Regions from separate parts of the Vibrio sp. JZG10 genome, predicted to be linked through region 4. Evidence: predicted binding sites of a transcription regulator. Region 4 holds the regulator's gene; each other region holds the start of a gene.
What was found. The regulator PurR, encoded in region 4, represses purine synthesis genes. The targets are predictions, from matches to a motif close to TNANGNAAACGTTTNCNTNA.
Positions count from the first base shown of each region.

Region 1: purE (5-(carboxyamino)imidazole ribonucleotide mutase) is a predicted target of PurR. The motif match lies at 2,164-2,183, and genes of this name have one in related genera.
Region 2: ACWYVB_RS13380 (uracil-xanthine permease family protein) is a predicted target of PurR. The motif match lies at 1,881-1,900, and genes of this name have one in related genera.
Region 3: glyA (serine hydroxymethyltransferase) is a predicted target of PurR. The motif match lies at 2,841-2,860, and genes of this name have one in related genera.

Region 1 is NZ_JBSUGE010000017.1:1,415-6,378, forward strand. It holds gene aroE (shikimate dehydrogenase) at 1-430, opposite strand, end outside; gene hemF (oxygen-dependent coproporphyrinogen oxidase) at 532-1,449, opposite strand; gene ACWYVB_RS18075 (L-threonylcarbamoyladenylate synthase) at 1,497-2,054, opposite strand; gene purE (5-(carboxyamino)imidazole ribonucleotide mutase) at 2,254-2,739, shown strand; gene ACWYVB_RS18085 (5-(carboxyamino)imidazole ribonucleotide synthase) at 2,744-3,871, shown strand; gene ACWYVB_RS18090 (DNA topoisomerase family protein) at 3,941-4,510, opposite strand; gene ACWYVB_RS18095 (DUF494 family protein) at 4,589-4,964, opposite strand, start outside.
Region 2 is NZ_JBSUGE010000011.1:128,736-133,699, forward strand. It holds gene envZ (two-component system sensor histidine kinase EnvZ) at 1-251, shown strand, start outside; gene ACWYVB_RS13380 (uracil-xanthine permease family protein) at 325-1,713, opposite strand; gene recG (ATP-dependent DNA helicase RecG) at 1,947-4,028, opposite strand; gene trmH (tRNA (guanosine(18)-2'-O)-methyltransferase TrmH) at 4,281-4,964, opposite strand.
Region 3 is NZ_JBSUGE010000015.1:156,462-161,425, forward strand. It holds gene ACWYVB_RS17270 (hypothetical protein) at 1-224, opposite strand, end outside; gene ACWYVB_RS17275 (winged helix-turn-helix domain-containing protein) at 356-1,876, opposite strand; gene ACWYVB_RS17280 (YitT family protein) at 1,967-2,569, opposite strand; gene glyA (serine hydroxymethyltransferase) at 2,917-4,167, shown strand; gene lipA (lipoyl synthase) at 4,616-4,964, opposite strand, start outside.
Region 4 is NZ_JBSUGE010000001.1:561,961-566,924, reverse strand. It holds gene ACWYVB_RS02575 (hypothetical protein) at 1-63, opposite strand, end outside; gene ACWYVB_RS02570 (TVP38/TMEM64 family protein) at 84-770, opposite strand; gene ACWYVB_RS02565 (TfoX/Sxy family DNA transformation protein) at 886-1,476, opposite strand; cyclic di-GMP riboswitch class I at 1,593-1,682, opposite strand; gene purR (HTH-type transcriptional repressor PurR) at 1,968-2,972, opposite strand; gene torD (molecular chaperone TorD) at 3,438-4,085, opposite strand; gene torR (two-component system response regulator TorR) at 4,352-4,964, shown strand, end outside.

The DNA of each region.
Region 1 (4,964 bases), on a different contig from region 4:
CGAGCAATGGTTTAATCACTCCTCGAGCGGCACCACCAGCACCTATGATAAGGATGCGTGCGCCTTCTAAAACGACTTGATGTTGCAACAAGTCCTGCACTAAGCCTGCACCATCAGTGTTATCACCAATGATTTCACCATCATCAAGCTTCTTAAGTGTATTCACTGCTCCAGCAAGCTGAGCACGCTCGGTCAAACGGCTGGCAAATTGATAGGCATCTTCTTTAAAAGGCAAGGTCACGTTACAGCCTTTGCCGCCGTCAGCAAAAAATGCTTTCGCCGCTTCGATAAATCCACCCACAGGCGCACATTCTGCGGTGTATGTTAGGGACTGATTAGTTTGACGAGCAAAGAGTGTATGGATAAATGGCGACTTGCTGTGCCCGATAGGGTTACCAAACACGGCGTAACGATCGATTTGCAGGGTCATTTCCTTACCTTTATTCCTTACTTAGATATAGAGAAAACAGGGCCATCTGATTACGGATGACCCTATCACTATCTATCTATATAGAAAAGGAGATTCCGTGCTTACCATTCGCGTGGTTTCAGGTATCGATCGTAAAGTTCGGCTTCAGGCGTTCCTGCTTCTGGTTCGTAGCGGTACTCCCATCGCGCTAACGGCGGCATCGACATCAGAATCGACTCGGTACGCCCACCACTTTGTAAACCGAATAAAGTGCCACGGTCGTACACTAAGTTGAACTCAACATAACGACCACGACGGTAAAGTTGGAATTCACGTTCGCGCTCGCCATATTCGATGTCTTTACGACGAGACACGATCGGCAAATAAGCTTGGTAATAGCCTTCACCCACCGCTTTGATGTAATCAAAACACTTATCAAACTCCCAGTGATTCAAATCATCAAAGAACAAACCACCAACACCACGAGTTTCATTTCGGTGTGGCAAGAAGAAGTACTTATCACACCACGCTTTGTGTTCAGCATATACTTCTTCACCAAATGGGGCACAGATTGCCTTAGCTGTATCGTGCCATGACTGACAATCTTCTTCGAAAGGATAGAAAGGTGTCAGGTCGAAACCACCACCAAACCACCAAATTGGTTCTTCGCCCTCTTTCTCGGCGATAAAGAAACGCACATTCGCATGAGAAGTTGGGACGTAAGGGTTTTTGGGATGGATAACCAAAGAGACCCCCATCGCTTCAAAACGGCGACCCGCTAGCTCCGGACGATGTGCCGTCGCAGATGCTGGCATTTCTTTCCCTTCTACATGCGAGAAGTTCACCCCACCTTGCTCGAAAACAAGGCCATCACGCATAACACGTGAGCGCCCACCGCCACCAAGACGTTCGCCCGGTTCACGATGCCATGCATCCTCGACAAAGACGGCCTCTCCATCTTCTTGTTCTAACTGCTGACAAATGGAGTCCTGAAGTGACATCAGGAACTGCTTTACGGCGTGCTTATCGATTGCTGACATACGTTATTACCTATTACGTGATACCGGTTGATGACTGGCAAGCAGGGTTAGCCCTGTCTTAATATTTGTGAAGTCTTGGCGTCACGAATCTCGCTGGGTTTATCACGACCGCTGGTTTCACCACGAAGAATGACCACCAGCTTGTCACCCAATTGCTCTTCGACTTCTTCCGTGGTCATACACGGTGGCAAGCCGGAAAGATTCGCGCTGGTAGAGGTTAACGGCTTTCCGAATGCATTACACATCTTTTGAACCAAAGGATGATCAGTCACACGAACTGCAATTGAATCAAACTGCCCTGAAACCCAGTTGGAGACTTTATCGCTCGCAGGCATGATCCAAGTGTATGGACCTGGCCAAGTTGCATGAACGGTCGCTAATTGTTCTCGAGTCAGTTGAGATTCATCAATATACGGCAAGAGCTGCTCATAACTTGCAGCGATCAGAATCAGCCCTTTTTCCACCGGGCGCTGCTTGAGCTCCAGCAGTTTTTGAATTGCTTCTGGGTTATCTGGATCGCATCCGACACCAAAAACCCCTTCTGTTGGGTAGGCAATCACTTCGCCTTGTTGTAGTGCGTTGAGCACTTGTTCAAAGTTATCCACCGATTACTTCCTGATTGTCTTACTGTATTATTTTCACTAAGTGTACAAATATTCATTCTCAGACACTAAAGCAATTTTTTTATAAAATGTATCAATAGCGTCAACAACAAGACGCAAACGTTTGCTTGAGATAAAAATCCCCGTATAATGCGCACAAATTTATCAGCTCACCTAATTTTGCAGCTTGAAGGAGTTTGAGATGAAAGTCGGTATCATCATGGGTTCTAAATCCGATTGGCCAACCATGAAACTAGCAGCAGACATGCTAGACCAATTTGGCGTACCTTACGAAACAAAAGTCGTGTCAGCACACCGAACTCCTCAATTACTGGCGGACTACGCCAGCAGCGCGAAAGAACGTGGTATCAAAGTGATCATCGCCGGTGCAGGCGGTGCAGCTCACCTACCAGGTATGGCAGCTGCATTTACTAGCATTCCTGTACTCGGTGTTCCAGTTCAGTCTCGCGCACTAAAAGGCATGGACTCTCTGCTATCTATTGTACAAATGCCAAAAGGCATTGCCGTCGGTACGTTAGCGATTGGCGAAGCGGGCGCAGCAAACGCCGGTATCCTAGCGGCGCAAATACTAGGCACTCATGACGAAAGCATCATGGCGAAGGTAGAAGCGTTCCGCAATGAACAGACGGAAACCGTACTGGCTAACCCAAATCCAGCTGAGGATTAATCAGATGCATGTACTGGTTCTTGGTGCGGGTCAGTTGGCTCGCATGATGTCTCTGGCTGGTGCGCCATTGAATATTCAAATTTCAGCTTACGATGTCAGCAGCGGTGATGTCGTTCATCCTTTAACTCAACAGGTACTTGGCCATGGCTTGGAAAATGCGATTACGCAAGTTGATGCGATTACTGCCGAGTTCGAGCATATTCCACATGACGTGCTCAAGGTTTGCGAAGCGAGCGGCAAGTTCCTACCAAGTACGCAAGCCATCAAAGCAGGTGGTGATCGCCGTATTGAAAAAGCACTGCTTGATGATGCTGGCGTGCGCAACGCGAAATACTACGTGATTGAAACTCGTGAAGACTTTGAGCGCGCAATTGAACACGTTGGTATGCCAATGGTTCTGAAAAGTGCATTGGGAGGTTACGATGGTAAAGGTCAATGGCGCTTAAAAGAAGCTTCTCAAGTCGACGACATTTGGACTGAGATGGCAGAGTGCATCGCGGCAACACCAACTCAAGCGATTGTTGCTGAAGAGTTTGTTCCTTTTAACCGCGAAGTATCACTAGTTGGTGCTCGAAGCAAAGATGGCTGCGTTGAAGTTTACCCTCTAGCAGAAAACGTTCACATCAATGGCGTACTGAGCTTATCCACCGCAATTGATGCGCCAGAACTGCAAGCCCAAGCCAAGCAGATGCTCACGGCCGTCGCAGATAGCCTAGATTACGTTGGTGTATTGGCGCTCGAATTCTTTGATGTCGATGGCACGCTGTTAGTGAATGAGATTGCCCCACGAGTGCACAACTCTGGTCACTGGACACAGCAAGGTGCAGAAACCTGTCAGTTCGAGAACCACCTGCGCGCCGTATGCGGCTTGCCGTTAGGCAGCACCAAACTGATTCGCGAAACCTCGATGGTGAATATTCTTGGTGAAGATACGTTGCCAGAAGCGCTTCTCGCCATGGATGGTTGTCACATCCATTGGTACGGCAAAGAGAAGCGTGAAGGGCGAAAAATGGGTCACATCAACGTATGTGGTGACTACCCAGGAGAATTACACCGTAGGTTGTGCGCTCTCGCGGATGTCTTAGATCCAATGGCATTCCCAGCCGTGCACGAGTTTGCGAAACAAGCATAACGCTAAAATCTAGCCCCAAAAACCACAAAGGGTCGCACGATGCGACCCTTTTTAATTCCTTTGATGTATTTACCCTTGTTGGGTGTGCTGGCACTTACGGTTGGCACATTGCAATTTCACACCACTGGCGAGTTTCTTCTCCACCAACAACGTAAAACCACATTCTTCGCATCTCCCTTTAACCGGAGGGACATTCACTGCAAATTTGCATTTAGGGTAGTTATCACATGCGTAGAAAGTTTTACCAAAGCGCGTCTTACGTTCAACTAAATGACCTTTACCACATTCAGGACACGCGTGTTTCTCTTGCGGCTGCTTTTCTGGCTCAGGTTGATTAATCGACTCAATATGATGGCAAGCCGGATAGTTACTGCAACCAACAAACATGCCATAACGCCCTTGGCGTAATACCAACTCGTTACCACAATCTGGACAAGGAACGCCAAGCTCTTTGACGATGTGTCCATCATTGTTATGCAGGGCTTTGATGTAATCACAGCTTGGGTAGTGGCTACAGCCAAGAAAGGGACCGTGTTTGCCATGTTTGAGGATCAATTCACTGCCACATTTAGGACACGGCTCATGTTCCAATGCGTGTTCATGGGCAGAGAAAAGGGTGTTGTCGATTTTACTACTCATACTTACCGTTTCGTGAAAAACACACCAAAAGACAAGCTCGCGTTCTTGCTAGCTAAACTCGAACTTGCCTAGATTGGGTTAGTGAAGAATCCCTTGTTCCTTGGTGTACAACAGCTCTTCCATTAGCGTATAAGCGTTTTCATTACCAGGCACATTAAACAGCACCATCAAAATGATCCATTTGAGGTCTTCAAGCTCAAACTCGCTCGTTTCTAGACCCATAACTCGGTCAATCACCATTTCGCGAGTTTCTGTGGTTAACACATTGATTTGCTCGAGAAACAATAAAAACCCTCGGCATTCCAAATCTAAACGCTGCATCTCTTTCGCTGTGTAGATACGAGTTGATGACGAAGCCATGCAAGTCGAGATTGCAGAAGAGGTGTCACTTTGCTGCAATGCGGCAAGCTCTTCTAACCAGACAAGGGCTTTGTAGATATCTTTTTGTTGGAAG
Region 2 (4,964 bases), on a different contig from region 4:
GTACCGGTGTGACAGCAGATAAGCAGCTAGTGTGGATATCGGTAGAAGACAACGGACCGGGTATCGAGCATTCTCAAATCGCAAAATTATTTGAACCCTTTACGCGTGGTGACACAGCTCGCGGCAGTGAAGGCACTGGGCTCGGGTTGGCGATTGTGAAGCGTATAATCAGCCAGCATTCAGGCTCTGTGGTGATGCGTAATCGCAGTGAAGGCGGTTTAATCGCTCAAATCAGCTTTCCTACCAAGTAAGTCGGTGACTGTACCATTTAAAACAAAAAGCCCAACCTAAACAGGTTGGGCTTTGCTTTTCTCTACAATCTTATTAAGACTCTTTCACTTCTTGAGGAAGTTCATCTTCGTCTTCCAGTTTCTCTGGCAGAAGTAGGTTTAAGATGATCGCTGTGATACCACCTGCAGCAACGCCAGTGGAGAAAATACTCTTAATAAATTCTGGCATGAATTGCAGAATCTCTGGTTTTTGCGCGATACCAAGCCCCATTGAGAAGGATAAGGCCATGATCAGAATTGCGCGGCGATCGAGCTCAACACGAGAGATAATACGCACACCAGCGGCAGCAATCGTACCAAACATGACAATCGTTGCGCCGCCAAGTACTGGCTCAGGAATCAGCTGAACAAAGCTAGCGACACCAGGAAACAAGCCAAGAATCACTAACATGCCAGAAATAAAGTAACCCACGTAACGGCTCGCAACCCCTGTTAGCATGATGATGCCGTTATTCTGGCTAAAGGTGGAGTTCGGGAAACTGTTAAACACGGCTGCGATTGCAGAGTTTAAGCCGTCTGCTAACACACCACCCTTAATGCGTTTCATGTACACAGGGCCTTTGACTGGCTCGCCAGACACTTCGGATGTGGCGGTAATATCGCCGATGGCTTCTAGTGCGGTAATAAAGAAAATCAGTACCAGCGGAATGAACAGAGACCAGTCAAACGATAAGCCATATTGCATTGGTACCGGTAGTGCTACGATCTCGGTTGTGCCTAGCTGAGAAGTATCTACCATCCCCATAAAATACGCCATGATATAGCCTACCAGCATCGCAATCACAATCGAAGCCACACGGGTGTATGGGTTTTTAGAGCGGTTTAAAATCACAATTAATCCAAGTACCGTCCCAGCCAGAGCAAGTTTGTCTAAGCTGCCGAAGGTTCCCTCATTTAATGCTGCGTAGCCACCGCCCATTGATACTAAGCCGACCTGAATCAGTGTGAGGCCGATAAGAGTGACGACAATGCCTGAAACGAGCGGAGTGATAATGCGACGGGCATGCTCTAATACGCGAGATAGGAAAATCTCTGCAAATGATGCCACTAAAATCGTACCAAAAATGGCTGCCATCATGGTGCTGATGTCTGCTCCACCTGCTTTCAGCGATAGGCCTGCACCAATAATAGGACCTAAAAAGTTAAAGCTGGTGCCTTGAACAGAGAGTAAACCAGAGCCAATTGGGCCAAAGGTGCGAATTTGAATAAACGAAGACACGCCTGACGCAAATAAAGACATGCTGATGATGGTATTCGTTTGGTCTGCTGGTACACCCAAAGACTGACAGATGATCAGTGACGGAGTGATAACCGCGACGAACATCGCCAATAAGTGCTGAAGTGCGGCAAAAATGGTTTGAGGCAAAGGTGGTCGATCATTGAGTTGATAGACCAGTTCCGAAGATCGGTTTGAAGTTGTCATTGTTTGTCTCGCTAGTCGCAATATATTCCCAGATCTCGCTGAATGGGAGAGCAGGGTGGAGTTGACGTCGTTACCTGTGATTGCTGTTAATCAGAGTCAACTCAGGTTGGTGGAGTGTGATGCAACACACTTAAAAATTTGTGCGCGATTATAGAGAGATTTACCTAAAAAGCAAACGATTGCTTTGGTTTTTAGCGTATTAAAAAACGAGCCATTTGGCTCGCTTTCAATCATTACGCTTTGGAGTAAATATCCCGCTCACCCAACCAGCGATCGATAATCGCTGTTGCATTAGTCGGGTAATTGTCATGAATATGACGCGCAATACGCTGAACTTCGGGAATCAGACGTTGATCTCGAACTAAGTCTGCGATTTTGAAATCAGCAAGACCAGTCTGTTTTGTACCCAATAGTTCGCCTGGGCCACGAATCTCTAAGTCTTTTTGTGCAATGACGAAACCATCGTTACTTTCACGCAGTACTCCGAGACGTTTTTGCGCAGTTTTCGACAGTGGAGAGTGGTAAAGCAGCACACAATGGCTAGCAACGGAACCTCGGCCCACGCGACCTCTTAGCTGGTGTAATTGTGCTAAACCGAGACGTTCGGGGTTTTCGATGATCATCAAGCTAGAGTTTGGCACGTCTACGCCCACTTCTATCACGGTCGTTGCGACCAGCAAATGTAGCTTATTGTCTTTGAAATCTTGCATCACCGCTTGTTTCTCTGCCGGCTTCATTCGGCCGTGTACTAGACCAATTTTTACGTCCGGTAGCTTACGTTGAAGCTCTTCAGCGGTATCAGCCGCGGCTTGTGCTTCTAATACTTCCGACTCATCAATCAGAGTACACACCCAATATGCCTGCTTACCTTCGTTTAAACAGGCATTTCGGACACGCTCGACGATGTCGTCACGTTTTGTGTCAGGAATGGCGACGGTTTGAATCGGCGTTCGACCCGGAGGCAGTTCGTCAATCACGGAAGTTTCCAGGTCAGCGTATGCGGTCATCGCTAACGTGCGAGGAATAGGCGTTGCCGTCATGATCAACTGATGTGGGTAGGCGCCTTGTTTTGCGCCTTTTTCACGTAACTCTAATCGCTGATGGACACCGAAGCGGTGCTGTTCATCAATGATGACCAAAGCAAGGTGATGAAATTCAACGTGCTCTTGGAATAGCGCGTGAGTACCCACTACCATTTGTGCTTCACCACTGGCAATGCGAGCCAGCTCGGCTTCCTTTGCCTTACCTTTGAGTTTGCCCGCTAACCAACCGACTTGAATGTCCATTGTTTCAAACCAGTTGGCGAAGTTGATCGCGTGTTGCTCAGCCAATAGTTCGGTTGGTGCCATGAGTGCCACCTGATAGCCGTGCTCAATGGCACGAACGGCGGCCAGAGCGGCAACCAACGTCTTCCCCGATCCCACATCACCTTGCACTAGGCGCATCATTGGGTGGGGTTTTTCTAAATCGGTTTCAATCTCTTGTACTACTCGGGTTTGAGCGTTCGTAGGAGAGAAAGGCAGTTGGGCTAAAAGCTGCGTTTTTAGTTTATTGCAAGGACCGAGAGGTAACGCTGAATCCTTCTGGCCTTTGCTACGCACCGCCAGCATCGATAAGTTTTGTGCGAGCAACTCTTCCATGATCAAGCGGATTTGAGCAGGATGTTTGCCTTCGTCAAACTCATCTAAATTAATGGTTGGTGGTGGGCGATGAATGGTGTGCAGCGCTTGCGACATCGTGATTTGATGGTTATACAGCCCGGCTGGAAGTAATTCCTGCACTGCGGTTTTATCAAGCAGCGCTAAAGCTTGTTCGGTAAGGTTGCGCAATGTGATTTGGCGTAAACCATCTGTAGTGGGATAAACAGGGGTTAAGCTCTGTTCTACATCGGGCTTTTGATCGCTGACGTAAAACTTGTAGTCAGGATGAACAATTTCCAAGCCCATGCCACCGCGCTTAATTTCACCGTAAGCATGTACTAACTTACCTTGTGTGAAATTGTTCTTCATGGCCGCGGTAAAGTTGAAAAAGCGCAGCGTGATAGTGCCATTACCGTCGCTGATTTTTACCGTTAACATTTTGCGCTTACCGAAGATGGTATCGACTGCCATGACCTTGCCTTGCACGGCCGCCCAAAGGCCAGCATGCAGTTTGGCAATAGGGTAAATACGGGTACGATCTTCGTATCGTAACGGAAGGTGAAACAGCAAATCTTGAACGCTATGTAAGCCAACTTTGGCGAGTTTTTCTGCGACTTTCGCGCCAACCCCAGAAAGGGAGGTTAATGGGACGGCAGATAACATTTGGGCGGACATAGAGGGCTCAAGAAAATGGTTAACATAGCAGTATGTTAACCATGGAGCTGTGTTTTTGTACAGGAAAAAATAGTCATGCTTTAGTTAGTGTCATGATTTGACTTATAACCTGTCATTCCGAGGAGCCTAGCGACATCAGGAATCTATTTCCAACAAGTATGTCGTTGAAGTTAACACTATCAGCATCAGCACTCTCGGGAATTAGATCCTAAATCACGCTCCTTCGTCGCTGTTCAGGATGACGAAAGTCTGTTACTTGCTTTGCATCTCTTGCCACCACGCGTCATCGGCGATGATTTGACCTTCTTCATCGAGTGGTGGGTAAACGAGCCCTTTTCGTTTCGCGACTTTTGCCAGAACAGGGTGACCACGTTCAAAGAGAATACGGTTGATTTTCTCTTTAGGCAGAGCGCTTTCTTCTCGGTCGTACATGCCTGCGGCTTCACGTTGACGTTGCGCTTCATACAAAATTACGGCACTGGCAACCGATACGTTTAGTGACTGCACCATGCCTACCATCGGGATAATTATGTCTTGATCGGCAAGTTGTTTGGCTTGCTCTGAAGCGCCAACTTTTTCGCTGCCTAAAATAATGGCCGTTGGTTTGGTGTAGTCGATTTCGCGAAAGTCGACGGCGGTGTCCGAAAGGTTGGTCACCAAAACCTGCATACCTTGCGCTTTGAGTTCGGTAATCGCAGTTTCAATCGAATCGTGAGTATCCACTTCAACCCAGTTACGCGCGCCTGCTGAGGTATGGCTCAGCGTACGCATTTTATCAGGCCAAATGGCATGAACTTTGTGTAAACCTGTCGCGTCAGCGGTGCGGATCACGGCAGAAACGTTGTTTGGCTTATGCACTTCTTCGAGACAAAGTGTCAGATCAGTTTGGCGAGTTTTTAGGACTTGGTGAATGCGGTTGTAACGTTCTAGGTTCAT
Region 3 (4,964 bases), on a different contig from region 4:
ATCGCTTGGAAACTCAGTTTCATCTCGCCTTCAGGTTGGCCATCCAGGCTAAACGCGTAGTTTAGTTGTGTGCTTGGCGTGGGAGCGAAGATTGAGTTTTGAATCGCGATGTCGAAACTTTCTTGAGGCACTTTGTTTGGATTAGCACTGCCAGAAGATGAACCACCGCCACAGCCGTAAAGAGCCAGAGTTGCTGCTGCGATAAGCGTCATTTTGTTTAGCATGGTTTACATTCCTGATTGATTAGGCCGCTTCATGTTGGGCCGTTGCTTGAATGCGAGCATGCTAAGTTTAATGAGCTAAAAAGGGCAAAAAACAAAAGCTAATAGGGCTTAACGAAAGCTTAATTTTATATTTAGGTCTTTGTTTTATTTGGGCTTATTTCGTTAGCTACGTTGGTGCAATACTCGTTGATGAGCGCTTTCCATCGGCTGATAATTTCTTGATCGGTCAAACTGACATGCAACGTTTTCCATGGTTGAAGGCAAGTCTCTTTCGATTCAGATTGAGAAAGACGTTCAAACAATGTCTCGGAAGGCAAAACGCGCAGCAGTGCCACCAGTGATTCCATGTAGTTGAGACGGAACTGTTCGAGTTTGTTTTGTTTATAAGCGATGTGAGACACAAACGTATAAATCAGCGCGTTTTGAATACGTGAGTCGCCATCTGGAGTGGTCAGCAGAACTTTTGCTCGGTCTAGGTTGCCTAGTTTGAAATGCAATACGCCCAACCAGAGGCTTAGCTCATCTGGCAAAACATCGAACGACGACTGCACTTGTGTCAAATACGCCTCCAGCTTTTGAGGTTCTTGCTCGTACAAAGCGAGATGCCTTGCGGTTGTGATAGCTGCAAACTCATCAGCTTGTTGTAGAGGTTGGTTAGAAAAGACATTCTCAAACAGCATTTTTTGGTGAACGTCTGACAGTTGCCATGTGCTTGCCGAAGGTGCAGGCAAGTTGAAGTATTGCGCGACATCTGAGTGAATTTGGAAGATATCCGATTGTAGGTCGGATAAGCGCAGTGTGTATTCGTTGCGAAACGCCAGTTTCCCTGTCGCAGGATAAATAAGGTTCATCTGAGCTTTAAAGGTGCCTTGCTCTGCGCCGTCTTTTAACTCTATGTTGAGTTCGTAATCACTGGTCTGCATGTTTCGCGCGCCAGGGAAATACGGCGTATGACCGATAGGATCAAGAAAGTAACTGGGAGCGTCTTGGTTGGCGATGTCGGTGTATGGATATTCGACCTGTTGTTGCAGCAAGATGGCTTTGACCAGTATGCGATATTTTCTTGCTTGGGAGCCAATCGCATCGACACGGTTGAGCAGCAACTCGACTTTGGGGATAAGTAACTGATGACGTGTTTGCTGCGTTGAAATCTCTTGGCGTTGCCATAACAAGCTTGCGAGCGTCACGCTACAAACCACAAGTACGGCACATAAGCTATAAGCCAAAATCAGCTTGATGTTCTTACGGTTCGCAACTTGAGCTGTAATAGCACGTCGATGGTTTTTCGCTGGTGGCACTAAACGGATATTCGCTGGGTTTAGAAAGTAACCTTTGCGAGGATAAGTGACCAAGAGCTTAGTCGCATCGTACTCGGGGAGATGCTGTTGTAGCAGCGCACGTAAGGTGCTAATGCGGTTAGTGAGTACATTCTTAGAGATGAATTTGCTCTGCCAAATGGTTTCGATAATGGTATCGGCAGAGAGCGGATGTCCCACGCTTGTTAGCAGCAGCTCTAATAACTCAATGGTACGAGGTTCGAGATCAATCGCGACAGTGTCTTGATGAAGAGTTTGTGTCTTCGGGTTATAGACCAACTCGCCAATCGCAATACAACTGTGAGTTTGTTTGGCTTGTTGCAAAAAATCGCGCATACCGCACCGCGTTATTTGGAAATAGCGAAATATTATATAGCGATTGGAGCGCGAAATCTTATAAATTGCGCTCCAATTATCATCAAAAGTTTATGAACCGTAGGTCACGGAATAGCGATGAGGCTTGTGGTTCATCGCTAACACGACATTCAGTGCAAACGCGCCCAAAATCGAAAGACCAATTACTTCTGGAGTGACAAAGAAGAATGACGCAAACAGGATGCACGCATCGATTGCCATTTGGCTTTTGCCAACTGAAATGCCAAATTTGTCCTGAATAAATAAACACAGCACGTTAAAGCCACCTAAGCTGGAGCGATGTCGGAACAAGATCAGCATACCGAGTCCCATTAAAAGCCCACCTGCGACGGCACAATAAACTTCATTTACCGATTCGAGCGAGATTAGCAAATAAAGATGATCGGCAAAGATAGAAACCAAAGCGCCAGAAATGGCACTATTAATGGCGAAATGACGGCCGAAGCGTTTCCATGCTAGCAAGTAAAAGGGACTGTTTGCTAAAAAGTACAGCACACCAAACGTAAAAGGTGTAAATTGGCTAATAAGCAGAGCCAATCCTGTCGTCCCCCCTGTTAGGAGGTTTGCGGATTGGAGAAAGAAAACGCCTTGAGCTACCAAAAAAGTACCCGTGAGAATCGCTATCCAGTCTTCTTTTAATGAGTGTTTTTCCATCAATGTTGCAGTCATTAGTGATAAATAAGGCGTGCATAGTAGTAAAAAGATGATCTTTTCGGTAGCTAGAGGGTAAAATTTACGGTAAACCTATGTAATTGCTGTTTTACAGGGTGTAAAGCACAAAATTGACAGGCAATAGATCGTCGTTATGCAATTGCAATGCGGGCGTGATACAGATTGCTTGCCATCATGAAAAAACTGCATGAGAAAAATTGTAAATTTCTCTTTATGACCCAGATCAAATTATGTAGAATGCGCGCCATTAGGGTGACGAAAACGTTTGCGTAGGGTCATTCAACAGTTTTTTTGCAACTTTCAGTACTAATCTGAGTCAGGAGATACAGATGCTTAAGCGTGATATGAACATCGCAGATTACGATGCGGAACTGTTCGCAGCTATCCAGGAAGAAACTCTTCGCCAGGAAGAACACATTGAACTTATCGCTTCTGAAAACTACACAAGCCCACGTGTAATGGAAGCGCAAGGTTCTCAGCTAACGAACAAATACGCTGAAGGCTACCCAGGCAAGCGTTACTATGGCGGTTGTGAGTACGTAGATAAAGCGGAACAACTTGCTATCGACCGTGCATGCAAACTGTTCGGTTGTGAATACGCGAACGTACAGCCTCACTCAGGTTCTCAAGCAAACAGCGCGGTTTACATGGCGCTTCTTAACCCAGGCGATACAGTTCTAGGCATGAGCCTAGCGCACGGTGGTCACCTGACTCACGGTTCTCCAGTTAACTTCTCTGGTAAGCACTACAACGTTATCCCTTACGGTATCGATGAAGCGGGTCAAATTAACTACGACGAGATGGAACAGCTAGCGCTTGAGCACAAGCCTAAGATGATCATCGGTGGTTTCTCTGCTTACTCGCAAATCGTTGATTGGAAGCGCATGCGTGAAATCGCGGACAAAGTAGATGCTTACCTTTTCGTTGATATGGCGCACGTAGCGGGTCTTATCGCAGCAGGCGAATACCCAACACCTGTTCCATACGCTCACGTGGTAACAACAACGACGCACAAAACACTAGCAGGTCCTCGCGGTGGTCTTATCTTGTCAAATGCTGGCGAAGATATGTACAAGAAATTGAACTCAGCAGTGTTCCCTGGTGGTCAAGGTGGCCCTCTAATGCACGTTATCGCCGGTAAAGCAGTAGCGTTCAAAGAAGCGATGGAGCCAGAGTTCAAAGCTTACCAAGCTCGCGTAGTGAAAAACGCAAAAGCAATGGTTGGTCAATTCCAAGAGCGTGGCTACAAAATCGTATCTAACGGCACAGAAAACCATTTGTTCCTTGTGGACCTGATCGACAAAGACATCACTGGTAAAGACGCAGACGCGGCACTAGGTGCAGCAAACATCACAGTGAACAAAAACTCGGTACCAAATGACCCACGCAGCCCATTCGTAACGTCTGGTATCCGTGTAGGTACGCCAGCGATCACTCGCCGTGGCTTCACTGAAGAAGATGCAAAAGAGCTAGCAAACTGGATGTGTGACGTTCTAGATAACATCGGCAACGAAGAAGTTATCGAAGCGACTAAACAGAAAGTGCTCGAAATTTGTAAGCGTCTACCGGTTTACGCCTAACTGTTCTTCATAGAATGAGTCGATTTCGGTGTCGAACATACTCATTTGCTCGCGCAAACGCCGTGTGTTCTCCTAGAACTCGACTCGTCTATTTTGAACATTGATATACTAAAGGTCCTCAATTGAGGGCCTTTTTGTTTGTCTGGCGTTTTGAATGAGATATAGCGAAGAGTGTGTGATAAGGAGATGGCTACCAACACTGTCCCTTTCAATATATCCAAACCGCGTCATTCCGACGAGCCTAGGCGAGATCAGGAATCTTGTTGAGGCACACTCTTTTACTCAGCGTTTCCCCAAAAAATCATCAGTACGTTGGAAACTGATTCTCAATCACGCTCGTTCCTCGCTGTTCAGAATGACGGAGGTAGAATGGCTTTTTATCACCATTTGACTGATACAAAAAAGGTTGGCACTGAGCCAACCTTTTCTCTTCAAAATAAGCGAGTGCTTATTTAATCTCGATGCCTTGAGCCTGCATATCGGCATGGTAAGAAGAGCGAACAAATGGACCACACGCTGCGTGCGTGAAGCCAAGCTCTAGTGCAACTTCTTTTAGCTCGTCAAACTCTGATGGCGGAACGTAACGCTCTACTGGCAAGTGGTGACGGCTTGGCGCTAGGTACTGACCTAGAGTCAGCATCGTTACGCCGTGTGCGCGTAGATCTTTCAGTACTTCGATGATTTCTTCTTTGGTTTCACCAAGACCCATCATCAAACCAGATTTGGTCGGTACATCTGGATGCTGCTCTTTGAACTTCTTAAGAAGCTCCAGCGACCACTTGTAGTTTGCACCTGGG
Region 4 (4,964 bases):
GGTTTTCAATAATTCGCACACGATATGCGCTTCTGCTGGGTTTTTAGCAATGAATATTTTCATTAAACACGTCCACTTACTAATTATGAGTTTTGCTGACTCGGTGTTGGCCTTACTTTATTCATAACCCATTTAGTGATGATTGGAAACAGCCCCAGTAACGCAAAAGAGGCCAATACCGCAGGTGAAATAATGCCTGACAGGCTTTCAATTGTTGCTAGCTGAGTACCGGCGTTTAAGTAAACTGCAGTGCCTGGCAACATACCTACTTGGCTAGTAAGGTAAAATCGACCTACAGACATTGGCGTTAAGCCCATCAACAAGTTGATAAGAAAGAAAGGGAATACCGGAATGAGACGCAAGGAAAATAGATAAAATGCACCGTCCTTTTCGACACCTTGGTTAATTGCGATTAACTTATTGCCGAACTTGTTTTGTACCCAGTCACGCAGCAAATATCGGCTGCTTAAAAATGCTAGCGTTGCACCCACAGTACTGGCGAAAGAAACCAGTAATAAGCTCGTCCAAAAACCAAATAGAGCCGCACCAAGTAATGTAACCACAGCAGCACCAGGAATAGAAAAAGCGGTAATTGCAATGTAGGCAAAAAAGTAAATAGCTGCCGAAAAAACAAAGTTCTGATCGATGTATGTGGTCAGCGCTTCTTGTTGGGCTTTTGCATTTTCCAACGTTAAATACTGACTAAAGTTAACGCCTAAAAAGATAATGATCGCGACCAGTATTAGGCCTAATATCAGTTTCTTATTCATATTTATGATTCCAATTTGGGATATATGTAATAAGACAGAAGGAAAGTCGAAAAAATTTCACAAAAAAACCGCAGATTAGACTGCGGTTTTACAAGATAGTTTTTAAGGCCGACTTTTATTGGAGGCCGTTCATCAACTCATCTCGGCGAGCTTGAGGTACAACGCTCCAATGAGTACCGTTAATAGCCCCTTCTAGTGCCCATAACAGCTCAATGTTGACGGTTGCAGAGTGCGTATCTCTTATCGCTTTATAAGCGTTAAGTGCACCTTCCTCTTCCAGTTTTTCTACTGACTCAATGCCTGCTTTTTTCAGCATGCGTTCAGTCGCCAGTCGTAAGTTAGGCAAATCTTTTAAGCGATTAGGCTTTGTAGTTGCCTGCTGTTCTTTTTCAAGCTTTGCCTTTTTCAACGATTGGTTAGCTACTTCGATTAAGCGTTCGCTAGACTCCCATAAATCGTTGGAAATTGCGTAGTACTTTGTAACGACTGGGAAGCCACGTTTTTTATAAACGTAAGGCTTTAGCCCTTGTTTCTCGAAGTCAGATGAAGTTTGTTGGTCTGCTCTTATATGAAGCTGATTATTTACAACTAGTGCAAACATTGTTTCATCAGCGAATAGTCCGAAGCCACCAAACATTGAGCGCGACTTGATATTACCAAGTGCCTCAAATAGCTTCATAGAGTCTTTGAGTATCGGTTTATCCATGTTTTGTTATCTCGGTGTAATTAATATTACGCCACCAAAAGTCAGGTCCGAGAGAGTAGCAAACATGCGCAAAAGCAATGTCATTACAGGGTAAAGTCATCGCTTGCACACTTGCCATCGGTAACCCCGCTACCTTCCATATAGTACTATGGTTCAGGCCGGAGGCTTTGCGTCCCACCCTTTCGAATGGTTTGCCCTGTGCGTGACAGAGTGAGCATACTTCGTATATTGAATTAACATCACGTTTTACCCGTAAAAGTGTGATTTTGGTTCAATAAAAAGTGTCGACAAGCGCATGTTTGTGCATATTTGAGAATAAGGCGGGATGATCTCGAGGTTGTGAGGGAGTGTGATTTACCTACATATAAAACAGAGACTTAGAGATTCGAGGCTTTTTGTCTAACAAACCTAAGTCAGGGAAAAGTTATTTAGAGATAAAAAATAAGCGCCCTTTTAGAGCGCTTATTTGACATCGTTATATTTGGCGAATTTTAGTTCATTTTCTTCACGGTGTTTCGAATTACAAGCTCAGGTCGCATTTCGAAAATTCGCTTTTCGTGTTCTTTATCTTTGATTCGCTCAAGTAGGATCTCGAACGCATTTTTACCCACACGACGTTTAGGTTGGTGGATAGTTGTTAACGGTGGAGAGAAGTATTCCGCAAGCTCGATGTTGTCGTAGCCGATCACTGAAATATCATCAGGAACTTTGATGCCGTTTTGTTGTAGGCGGCTCATTAGGCCCAGAGCCATTGTGTCGTTAAAGCAGAATACCGCTGTCGGACGTTTGTCCATTGCTGTAATTTTATCTGCGACTAATACGGCCGTATCACATTCAAAGTTACCTTCAAGGATCCAATCTTCATTTACAGTTAGGTTTGCTTCGCTCATCGCGCGACGGAAACCTGCAATGCGCTCTTGGCAAGCAAGTTTTTCAAAGTGACCGCTTAGACAAGCAATATCAGTATGGCCATTGTCGATCAGATGTTTGGTTGCGATGTAGCCACCTTCTTCTGAGTTATCCATGATCTTGTCCGCTTGTGAGCTTTCTGGACCCCAATCCATGACCACTTTAGGAATGTCGGCATGACGGTCAAGCATCTCTTTAAGCTCTTCGGTTAAGTCAGAACACATCACTAGGATGCCATCAACACGTTTTTCAGCCAGCATACGGATGTAATCGCGTTGTTTTTCGTAAATCCCACCCGTATTACACAGAATCAGAGTGTAGCCTTGGCGGTAACAGTAGCTCTCAACCCCGTCAATCACTTCTGAGAAGAATAGGTTGGTTGACTGCGTTACTAACATGCCAATCGTACGAGTTGAGTTGCACTTTAGGCTGCGTGCAACAGCACTTGGCGCGTAATTCAACTCGTCCACGGCTTTCATTACTTTTTCTTGCGTTGCTTCTGCAACGAAACGCGTTTTATTGATAACGTGCGAAACTGTCGTAGTGGAAACGCCGGCTAAGCGAGCAACGTCTTTTATAGTGGCCATAAATGGTGTCCTGTATCGAGCTACTGAAATATGTCGTGTTGGATGTACCTGATGCTCTAATGGTTTACACCCAGCAATCTAAGGTTGGCGCTAAGTGTTTCGGCAGCGGTTGGTCCAAGCACGACAAAAGGGTACGTAGCAGCATCGGTCGATGAATTTTATCTTTTTTCTATCTGATTAGAAATTGCCATCAACCTGTTAAAAAACACAAAAACCGCTATATTTCAGCGGTTTACATATAAATCATATTTAATCGTTTGCGCTCACATTTTAGCCCTATGTGGACTGACTAGCAATGTTTTCAGCAAGAGATTTGTGTATTTGAAGTCACATTTTGACTGCTAAATAACCAAGCGTCTTTGAGCTAAGTTAAGGCAAACGAATAATATACCCAACTTACTTACATTCAGTTATTTCAGGTATACAGGAAGCCCGATAGGCGGGCTCCTTAAAAATAGGCGGCAATTATTCACCAAGAAGGTAAGCGCTGTCTAGTTTACAAAATGCAACTAATAGTTTCGCGACGCTCGAGTAGAACCCAAATTCGTCGAATTGTTTACATTTGTCTGCAAACTGAGGTAACCAAGACATCAACTGTTGCTGGATAAAGTCGTTTTGTTTAACGAAGGCTTCTTCCATGTGTTTTTCTTGCTCAAGTTCGTTTGAGCGGATGATCATGTTGCCGAGAAAGTCTAGTTCAACGGCTAAGTGGTCCGCTGGCTCTTTTAGATTTTCATCTACTTGAACGCCAAATTCTGCCATCAACTTTTCCATTTCCTCGGCGGGCTTGTCATTCAGCAAACCTGATTCACCGATGTACATCGATGCGTAAGGAAGAGCGCCGTATTTTTCTGTCTTCAAAAACAGTTCACAAAAGTCAGCAGCAAGCTCCAATTGAGCGTCTTCACGATCTTGCAATCGGTTTAGCGCATCAACTAGGCTATCAACGGCTGGTTTCAGCGACTCATTTTCACCTAAACCTGCTAGAAAACTGCGAATTTCAACACTGTGGTAGGCTTCCAGCTCTTTCTCTGTTAGCTCTTTTGCGAACAAGCTCGAAAACCACCAGTAAATTTCAGCGCGTTTTTCATTAAAAGCTTTCACTTCTTGCATCTTGGGCTCCTGAATGATGCTTCAAGTTGTGCATCACAAAGTCAATTAGGGATATCCCCTAAGTGTAATCAATTAAAATGAATAGCAGTAACTATAATTATTATGTTTTATGGTCAAAAATTAACGTTTATTAATAGCGATGGGTAAGCTTGTTTTGAATCAATAAAAACGCTAAATCTTGCTTTTTAATGTATCTATGACTAGAAATGTTACTAGTTATGAATAGAATACGTCTTGGATAATAAGAAGACAGAAAAGTGGTGTAAATGAGCTATCACGTATTAGTCGTAGAAGATGATGTTGTAACTCGTAGTAAGCTTGCGGGATATTTCCAAAATGAGGGTTACCAAGTCAGCGAAGCAGAGAGTGGCGCAGAAATGCGTGAGGTCCTGCAAGCGGGTGATGTAGACCTAATCATGCTGGATATCAACCTGCCGGGTGAAGACGGCCTGATGCTTACTCGTGAATTACGTAGCCAATCGGATATTGGTATCATATTAGTAACAGGACGCACGGATAGCATTGATAAAATCGTAGGCCTAGAAATGGGCGCTGACGATTATGTGACAAAACCTTTTGAACTGAGGGAATTGTTGGTTCGCGTTAAAAACTTGCTGTGGCGTATTTCAGCAGCGCGTAGCGGTAGCGCGAAAGCGAACGAAACCAGTGAAGAACATATTGTACGTTTTGGAGAGTGGACATTCGACATTCAACGTCGTGCGCTGAGCCGTAACGGCGAACCCGTAAAATTGACCAAAGCAGAATACGAACTTTTGGTGGCGTTATCGTCTTACCCTAACCAGGTGTTAAGTCGCGAGCGTATTTTGAATATGATCAGCCACCGAGTTGATGCTCCCAATGATCGTACTATTGATGTTC